DNA from 3 places in the Paenibacillus sp. JT22N7 genome. Region 3 is predicted to be linked to each of the others. Evidence: riboswitches for the same ligand, from Rfam matches in the RefSeq annotation. Region 3 holds a riboswitch; each other region holds the start of a gene.

Region 1 (3,207 bases), on a different contig from region 3:
AAGCATATTAACAATTTTATGCGCGCAGAAGTGCCCGAGCAGTCGCGCATTCGATGGAGCCTCGGCCTGACGAAGCTCATCGAAGGCTTGCTCGGATCCGTAGGCTGGTAGAGAGGAGGTTGAAAAATGAAGCAGCATATGAAGCAAGGCTGGCGGCTCGCTATCCGCCATTTCTATATCGTCATTCTGTTATTCCTTTACCAGCTATTATGGGGACTTTTCCTTTACCGTTTTGTTGATATGACTGTACTGCCGCTGCTGCGGCGCTTTCCGCTCCAGCATCCGTCTGACTCGGCCGTGTCGCTGTTCTTCAGCGAGGCCCAGTTTCAATTGACGAAGACGGATTTGATCAATCCTTATTTGTGGCTTCTGGGCGGCTTGTTCGCTGCCCGCATGCTGCTGACGCCGCTGTTCAATGCGGGGCTGCTCTACTCGCTGCATCATATGGGCGAAACAGGTGAAACACAGTTTCTTCAAGGCATTCGCAAAGCTTGGAAGCCCGTGACGCTGCTCTATTGGCTGCGCACGCTGCTTATTTTCGCACCCGGCTGGTTCCTGCTGCCTCGCGCCTTCAAGCTGCTTATGGAGGGCCATTCGCTGGGCGAGCTGCTGCAAGGCACGCTGCCGGGCTTTGGCGGCTGGCTGCTATGGAGCTTCCTCGTTCACCTGCTGCTGCTCGCTATGCAGTTCGGCGCCGCCTCCGGCACGGGCTCCTTGCGCTGGCTCAGCCATGCGCTCCGAAATCTTTTCCCTTATGCCGGCCTCTCTCTGCTGATGTGGCTGCTGGCTGTTGCCGCTTCGCTCGCTGTGTCTGGGCTTTCCTATGCTTGGGCAGGCATGCTGGCACTCATCATGCATCAAGCCTATCATCTGCCGCGCACCTTGTTAAAAGTATGGACGCTCGCTGCCCAATACGATTGCCTGCAATCAAAGCAGAGCTGAGACCCTTAGAAAAATGAGGGCAACCCCACCTAATTCTCATTTAGTATTCTCATTTTTCTAAAGCCCTTCTCATAAAAAAACCGATTGCGGCCAAAAGGCCGAAATCGGTTTTTTGCCGTTATCCTGCACCTGCAGGTAAAGCCTCCATTTACTTCCCAGCCTATATGGCGACCTAGCTCAAACTCTCTAAATCTTCATTTTACGCTATAATTCTTGCCTATTCACACGATTCATAGCATATTAGCTGCCTATTTCTCATATAAACTGACAAAATGTTTTTTTGCCCAAGAACGGCGATAGATCGAACATTTATTAGGCAAGAAACTTGTTTTAACGCAAAATTGAGCCAAAAGGTTACATGAGAATTATTAGAAATTCATTCATATAGAAGGAAATCACATGAAAAAAACGAATTATTAGCGCAGAGCAAAATTAAACCAGCCTAATTTTTTATACCGCAAAGGTATAGAAATACGGGGGAACCACTTTGGGTGAATTGATTTCGATGCTTGGACGGCTTGATTCAAGTGTCTTGGAAATCATAGGGAACCTTCACAACCGAACCCCACAGCTAACCTCGTCGGCACCGGAAGGAGTTTCAAATTTTGAAGAAGGTTACTGCACTACTCGTTGGTCTTGTATTAATGCTTGCTTTCCAAGCAGGCAGCGTGTTCGCGAGTTCGAAGATGGATGGTGTTATCGCTGATCTGATCGGCACACCGTACCAAAGCGGCGGAACGACTACGAAAGGCTTCGACTGCTCCGGTTTTACGAAGTATGTTTTCGACAAAATGGGCATCGATCTTTCCCGTACTTCCCAAGCCCAATCGAACGATGGCAGTGAAGTGAAGAAGAGTGACCTGATCGCTGGCGATCTCGTATTCTTCAACACGAGCGGCAAAGGCATCTCCCACGTTGGTATTTACGTAGGCGATGGAAAGTTTGCACATGCTTCCTCGAGCAGAGGCGTTATTATTAGCAAACTTAGCGAGTCTTATTATGCTGATCGTTACGTATCAGCTACACGCGTTATGAGCCAAGACGCTTACGACAAGTACGCAAGCGAGCAATAGAGCCAGGCCACGCTTTTTTCGCTTACATAACGAAAAGCTGCTGTCTCAATCAGCAAAGCCGCAGTTGTTTGTCTTCGGACAAATAGCTTGCGGCTTTGCTGTTTTCTGGCAACGCCTTATGCAAGGGCACGCGACCACGCTATGCAGCAGGTTGTACGCGCAGCGGGACGCCGCTGGATGACGCTCGACGATGCGCCGCTGGCCGATTTGGAGGAGCTCCATACGTTTTCTCGGCGCAGTGAGCCTTACAAGGTATTTACGCCGTTTTACCGCATATGGCATCCTTTATGCAGAGCCACTATTCCCCTGCGGGCGAGACAACACTGCAGCAGCTTAATACGCTGAAAAATATAGATGCCAGCATGGCAGAGCGCTTCAGTCTTCCGCGGGAGCATCTGGCTGCGGCAGCCTTTCGGCAGATAGATGACTCAGCCGGGCGCGGCCAATCCCACGCGAGCCATGCAGCCGAGGTGTTGGAGCAATTTCTAAATCAACGCCTGTCTGGCTATGAAGGCGGCCGCGACCAGTTTGCGGACGACCATACGAGCCATTTGGCGCGTTATTTGAATACGGGAGCGCTGTCAGCACGGCAAGCCTACGAAGCGGCGCAGCAGCAGTTTGGAGCCGAGGCGTGGATTAGACAGCTGGCATGGCGGGATTTTTTTCTATATCAAGGAAAATACAATGAGGACTTCTACCGATATGAGCAGAAGCTTGATTTATCTGCGCTAAGCGATCAGCATTTCGAGGCATGGAGCGAAGGAAAAACGGGCATTCCTGTTATTGACGCCGCTATGAAGCAGCTAAATGAAACGGGGGAAATGCCGAATCGGCTGCGGATGGTTACCGCCATGTTTTTGACGAAAAATCTGTTATGCCCATTTACGCTGGGCGAGCAGTATTTCCGCCGCCAGCTGGCCGATTATGATCATACACTGAACCGAGGCGGCTGGCTTTGGAGCTCGTCGCTCGGCTACGACGCCGCGCCATATTTTCGCATTATGAATCCGGCCACGCAGTCCGCAACACATGATCCGAGCGGCACTTACATTAGACGCTGGCTGCCGGAGCTTGCCCATCTGCCTGATAAGCAAATCCACCTACCGCAGCCGCATGCCATCGTTGATTTGAAAGCTTCACGCGCCCGCGCGATTGAGATTTATAAGGAGATTGTATAATGATGACAAAAGCA
Region 2 (3,207 bases), on a different contig from region 3:
AGCGATCGGGTTGAACCCGGATTACCATATGGAAATTGATTTTCCATTTGATCAACCGTATGATGTGTATCAGCCTGATACGAAAAAAGGCGGAAAAGAAGAAAAGACGCCGATTTTGTTAATGGATAGCTACGAGGCTGTCAGTGAAATTTCCACGAAATCTGACATCATTCGTTCCATTACTGGACTTCATCAGGGCCAGTCCCATTTGTATTATCCGGAAGAGAAGCTGCGCGCTGCCGCTGATCAATTAAGCGATAAAGTACGAATGTTATTTAAAATATAGGAAAGTATATGATTTTGCCATACTTTCTCTATATTTCTCGGACTGAAACGCGCCGCCAAAGGACGGCTTTCGACCGTTTCACCATAGACTATAATATAGAAGGAGCTTGCTCAATTATGATTTCTTTATTCGACACACACACCCATTTGGACTCCCCGCATTTTGACGAAGACCGCGAAGCTGTTATCGAAAGAGCGCGTGCGGCAGGGGTGGATTTAATGGTTAATATTGGATTCAATCGGGAAACGATTCCAACAACACTTGCGCTGGCAGAAAAATATGATTTTATATATGCAGCAGTTGGCTGGCACCCCGTTGACAGCATCGATATGCTGCCGGAGGATCTGGGATGGATTGAAGAGCTTTGCTCTCATCCTAAAGTGGTAGCCATTGGCGAAATCGGACTGGATTACCATTGGGATACGTCCCCAAAAGACGTCCAGCATCGCGTATTTCGCGAGCAAATTCGCTTAGCCAAGAAGTTGAAAAAACCAATTATTATTCATAATCGCGATGCCCATGAGGATATTGTCAAGCTGCTGAAGGAGGAAAATGCTTCTGAGGTTGGCGGCATTATGCATTGCTTTTCCGGCAGTCCAGAAACGGCTCAAAAATGCCTCGATATGAACTTCTATATATCGTTCGGGGGACCGCTTACATTCAAAAATGCAAGGGTGCCAAAAGAGGTGCTTGCGATGGTTCCGAGTGACCGAATTTTGATCGAAACGGATGCCCCATATTTGACCCCTCATCCATTCCGAGGGAAACGAAATGAGACGTCTTATGTGTCGCTCGTTGCGGAAGCCGCAGCAGAAATATTAGGAAAATCGGTGGCCGAAATCGCCAATTTAACGACCGAAAACGGTAAAAAATGTTTCGGAATTGTGTAAAAACGGCTATAAAAACGAGAATAAGTGACCTTTACGGCGATAAAACTAATTTTTCATGCTGAAATAGACTCTCTTTTCCGTAAATATCCTAAAATTTCGCTTAAATCGGTTTTTATCTGATCTTTACAATTAGGCTCCGATGAAGGTATGATTCATTTCAGAGCTTTAAATTTTTGTATTGGATTTCCAGTTTGCGCTTAATCTTCGAACTTTGGAGAGCGGGGGAACCATGCACGATGCTGTGAGGAATTTGCGGATCACATTGCACGCGCACCTGAATTTCTTCTAGGGGTGAATTTGGCGGGGATTGCCATGAGCATTCTTCCGACGATAGGGCAGCTCTCTTGCCCGAACCCGACAGCTAACCTCGTAAGCGTTTATAGAGAGTGATCAACCTCGTGCATCCACCATTCCTGAATAGTCTATTTTGACGTTCCCGGGAAGCCACGAAACAGATCCTCTGTCGACGGGCTTTCTTTTTATTTTTGAATATTGGGTAAACCGTCGTCATAGGGTAAATCTAGGAGGTTGCAGAGGAAATATACTGGAGCGTGCTAGAAGCACGCCAATATACTATAGTCGCGTCAATGGTATCATGCGTAATTCGACGGCGGGGCTATGAAGGAGGACCGATGAAGTGGGCATTATTCAATCAAGTGAGACCCATGGGAAACGATCATCCAGCATGTCTTTCGCATTGCGATGGAAGCGTGAAAACTTGCGTTTGATTCTTTTGAGTACTACGATCTCAATCGCTATGACTTTCATGTTTTTGGTGTTGTTGTACGGATCGGCTGACAAAAGCGTATCCGTAGTAGTGAATGGACAAGAAACCGTTGTTTCAACGAAACAATGGGTCCTGCAACGCCTACTGGATGAACAAGCTATTACAATTGGCCCGCATGACGAGGTATCTGTACCTCTGAATACGGCAGTAAAGGATGGGGACCGCTTTGAAATTAAGCATGCGGTACCGCTACTTGTAAAAGCTGATGGCAAAACATCAACGGTGTACACGACAGAGAAAACCGTGCAGGCAGCGATAAAGAAATTAAATATTCCTGTTGAAGATGATGATAAAGTATTACCTTCGCTTGGCTCGGGCGTCAGCGCGGATATGACCGTAACAGTCATTCGCGTCGATACGAAGCTAGGCAAGTCGTCCAGCCCAACACCGTTCACCATTGTGAAGAAGGAAGATCCGAACCTGGAAGTAGGCAAGGAGAAGGTTGTGCAGACGGGCAAAGAAGGCGTCGTAACGATCAAAATTGAGAAGCAGTTTGAAGATGGCGTACTTGTCTCCAAGAAAGTGGTAGACAAGGTAGTCGAAACGGTTGCGGTCAATCAGGTCGTTGCAGTCGGTACGAAAAAGCCGGAGCCTAAAGTTACTGTGCTGTCGACAGCGACAACCAGCAACAATGTAACGGTAGACGGCACAACGCTCACATCCAAAAAAGTGCTCAGCAACGTCACATTGACGGCCTATTCAGCTGGCTTAGCATCAACGGGCAAGAGCGAAGGGCACCCGGACTACGGAATTACGGCCTCTGGCGCTAAAGTATCGGAAGGACGGACAATTGCCGTTGACCCGGATATCATTCCACTCGGTTGGTGGGTGTATATCGAGGGCATTGGTTTCCGCCGTGCTGAAGATACCGGAAGTGCGATCAAGGGCAATAAGATCGATGTTTATTTTGACAGTGAGAAGCAAGCTAATAAATTTGGTAAGAAAAAAGGATTTACCGTTTATGTGATTGGTCCTAACAAGCCATCGCTTAGCTAATTAGTGGCAGTTCTTTATGGATTGTGCTCTAGTTTATCGCAATCATAAGCTAAATATGACAGGATGCGGAAGAGGCCTTGCCTCTTCTTTTTGTTTGCGTCAGATTCGCTTGAATGGCCAATTGGGGTTATAATAAAACAGACGTGAATGAGCGGGTTGTTGTTGCAGCAATCGCCCATTTTTTCTGAAATATAAGATTGATAAGTTTCACATTTATAATCAGCTTATATTTCACCGCGAAACGGCAG
Region 3 (3,207 bases):
CTGACGTGACCTATGAGCGTTACCGTCATGAAATTGCGAGTGCTGCGTTATCCAATATGAATATGCTCCGGGTGTGGGGCGGCGGCATTTATGAGGCGGATGCCTTCTATGAGCTGTGCGATGAGTACGGATTGCTCGTTTGGCAGGACTTCATGTTCGCTTGCAGCATGTATCCCGGAGATGAGGCTTTTCTGGAAAATGTGCGTCTGGAGGCGGAGGAAAACGTTCGGCGTCTGCGCAATCACCCATGTATCGCCATATGGTGCGGCAACAATGAAATCGATACGGCCTGGTCGCATTATGATGAAAATATGGGCTGGGGCTGGAAGCGCGACTATACGCCTGAGCAGCGCGAGCAGCTGTGGGCTGATTATGAGGCGATTTTCCACCGGATATTGCCGCAGGCGGTCGCGGGGCTTGGCAATGGTATTGCGTATTGGCCTTCTTCACCGATGCGGGGGCTGACGGGAGACGGTGAGCAGCATGCTTTCAACTTGTCGAAGAGCGGCGATATTCACTATTGGGGCGTCTGGCATAACGTAGAGCCTTTTGAAAAATACAACGTCCACGTCGGCCGATTCATGAGCGAATACGGCTTCCAATCGTTTCCTGAGCTGCAAACGGTGCAGCAGTATGCGGAAGAAGCGGACATGGCCATTGAATCGGAGGTAATGCTGGCGCATCAGAAAAACGCGCGCGGCAACCAGTTGATCAAGGAATATATGGATATGTATTTGCGCCAGCCGAAGGATTTCCCGGCATTTCTTTATTTGAGCCAGGTTTTGCAGGCGGAAGCGATGAAGACAGCGATTGAAGCCCATCGGCGGAAAAAGCCATTTTGCATGGGGTCCCTGTATTGGCAAATGAACGATTGCTGGCCTGTCGCCTCATGGGCGGGAATGGACTATTACGGGCGCTGGAAGGCGCTGCAATATTATGCGGCACGCAGCTTCCGCGACATCATGCTGTCGTTTGACTGCGCGAGCAGCGGCCGCGTCGATTGTTATGTATTGTCAGATCAAAATGAACCTTTCATCGGCGAGCTTGCGCTTGAGCTGCGTTCATTCACGGGCGAGGTGCTGAAGCAGTTTGCCGTTCCGGTATCGCTTCAGCCAAACAACGGCCATATCGCCTGCTCCTTAGAGCTGGAAGCGCTGCTTTCCGAAGGCATTCAGCCAGGTGAAGTCGTTCTTGTGGCGAAGCTAAAGCAGGGTGGACTGCTCGTGGAGGAAAAGGAGCATTATTTCAGGCCGATGAATGAGCTTGAGCTTGCGGCTCCGGCCATAAAGATCAGCGAGGTTCAAGGCAGCGGCGGCACCGCTTATGTGCTGGAGACGGATACGCTGGCCAAGCAGGTTCGACTTTCTGCGTCGATCGAAGGTGTTTTCAGCGACAACTATTTCGATCTGCTGCCGAACGAACCGCGTACGATTACGTTTTACGCGCGAAATCCGCAAGGAGATCAGGCTTTCAGCGCTGCGTCGCCGGGCGAGCTGAATGTCCATTCGATGACCGATTTTATTTAAAATATAGGAAAGTATATGATTTTCCCATCCTTTCTCTATATTTCTCGGACTGAAACGCGCCGCGCCGCCAGAGGACGGCGAAAGCCGTTTCACTTTGAAAGGACAAGCAGCCGATAGAAAAAAAGGAACCTTTCCTGCCAGCTGAAACATGGCGGGGAAGGTTCCTTTGCATTATGGTGACCCAAAATAGGCTAAAAAATTGAAAGGTAGAATAAGGAGCGGCTAAGTAAAATAGGTTCCTCAGAAGCGTTGTCGTCCGGTTCAATGTCTGCGGTCCAGCTTTTGAGATGATGAATCGCATGATCGAATAGGTTGTACACACTGTGATGATCGGCTTGCTCGCTCCGAAGCGATCGTCCTGTAATAGACAAGGTGCCGATAAAGCTGCTCAGCGCGCTGCACCACAGGCCCCAATCGTTAGGGCGCTCCATCTCGTCGACAAATGTTTCGCCAAAGCCAATGCCTTTGTCCGTCGTTACCCGCAAGCAGGCACGGTTTCCGGCGGCGTCTACATTGAGTGCTGGAATGACAAACAGCTCAATGCGTTTGACCGTAAGCTTCATTGCGTGCTTCGCCTTAGGCGGAGCGTCCGGCGCATGAAGGACAATCATATTCATCTCTCCTCACGTTCGCTTACGGAGTTAGCTGTCGGATTCGGGCCAGTGAGCTGCCCTACCAGTGCGCGATGCACCGGATTCACCCCTTGCGATTCAAGCTTTCGCTTCAACCACGTTGTTGGTTCCCCCGCTTTTTCAATTGAAAAATTAAGCGATTTAATATTAGAGTGCTAGAATTCGGCTAGGGATATATATTAAACCGTTATTCCTCAATTGTAAACCTTTTAGTAGTAAATAAAATAAATAGTACTGCTGCCTTATAGGCAAACGGGCGCTGCCGTCATTTGGTGGCAGCGCCCGTTTGCCATAGAAATAGCTGCGGATTTATCAGAAAACACCTATTTGTAGACTGACCGCTCATGTATACGTTGTTGTGAGCTAGTGCATTGGGAAAATCCAGCCAACCCATAGAGCAAGAAGAGTGAGGGTAAACAGCAGCACAGGCGGAATGATGACAAGCGTTACTTTGACATAATCCATCCAACTGATTTTTACTTTGGATTTCTGCACAAGATTCATCCAAATGAGTGAGGCTAGCGTGCCTATCGGTAAAATGAGTGAGCCAATATCGCTCCCAATGACGCTGGCGAGGTAGGCGATTTTGAGGGTAAGCGGGTCGAGGTTCATTTCAGTAAGCGTGATCGTGCCGATCATGAGTGCGGGATGATTGTTGACGAGTGTAGACATGGCGGAGACGAGCCCTCCGATTAAAATGCTTGCATTCATCAGGCTGCCAGTAACGAGCGGCTCGAACACCTGAACGAGTCCTTGCGTCAGGCCAATGTTGTGCAGGCCATAAATAATGATATACATGGCGAAGGCGAATATGAGTATATGCCAGGGGATTTTACGCAAAATGTCGTTCGGTGGCATTTTCAGGTAAATCCAGCGCCAACAAAGGAGCAGCAAGGAGCCGAAAACAGCGACCCACTCAACGGGGATGTGCAAATAGGATGCAGCAAATAAGCTGAGCCGAACGGAGAAGACGAAAAGCAGAATCGATTTCATAAAGCGGCTGCTGTATTTGGGCTGTGCAGGCTTGCTTCCGGCAGGAGTGAGTAAAG

What was found. Region 3 has a riboswitch for cyclic di-AMP ahead of AC50Y5_RS00815 (hypothetical protein). Riboswitches for the same ligand answer to the same signal wherever they lie in the genome.
Region 1: it holds a riboswitch for cyclic di-AMP, as region 3 does, so the genes downstream of both, AC50Y5_RS29365 (C40 family peptidase) here and AC50Y5_RS00815 (hypothetical protein) in region 3, are expected to answer to the same signal.
Region 2: it holds a riboswitch for cyclic di-AMP, as region 3 does, so the genes downstream of both, AC50Y5_RS31060 (resuscitation-promoting factor) here and AC50Y5_RS00815 (hypothetical protein) in region 3, are expected to answer to the same signal.

Annotation. Positions count from the first base shown of each region.
Region 1 is NZ_JBXENY010000014.1:90,150-93,356, forward strand. It holds gene AC50Y5_RS29355 (M1 family metallopeptidase) at 1-111, shown strand, start outside; gene AC50Y5_RS29360 (hypothetical protein) at 127-942, shown strand; cyclic di-AMP (ydaO/yuaA leader) riboswitch at 1,372-1,543, shown strand; gene AC50Y5_RS29365 (C40 family peptidase) at 1,545-2,015, shown strand; gene AC50Y5_RS29370 (cryptochrome/DNA photolyase family protein) at 2,157-2,360, shown strand; gene AC50Y5_RS29375 (FAD-binding domain-containing protein) at 2,303-3,193, shown strand; gene AC50Y5_RS29380 (GNAT family N-acetyltransferase) at 3,193-3,207, shown strand, end outside.
Region 2 is NZ_JBXENY010000017.1:10,191-13,397, forward strand. It holds gene AC50Y5_RS31050 (HD domain-containing protein) at 1-286, shown strand, start outside; gene AC50Y5_RS31055 (TatD family hydrolase) at 403-1,176, shown strand; cyclic di-AMP (ydaO/yuaA leader) riboswitch at 1,361-1,568, shown strand; gene AC50Y5_RS31060 (resuscitation-promoting factor) at 1,814-2,959, shown strand.
Region 3 is NZ_JBXENY010000001.1:183,908-187,114, forward strand. It holds gene AC50Y5_RS00810 (beta-mannosidase) at 1-1,526, shown strand, start outside; gene AC50Y5_RS00815 (hypothetical protein) at 1,718-2,137, opposite strand; cyclic di-AMP (ydaO/yuaA leader) riboswitch at 2,142-2,307, opposite strand; gene AC50Y5_RS00820 (arsenic transporter) at 2,522-3,207, opposite strand, start outside.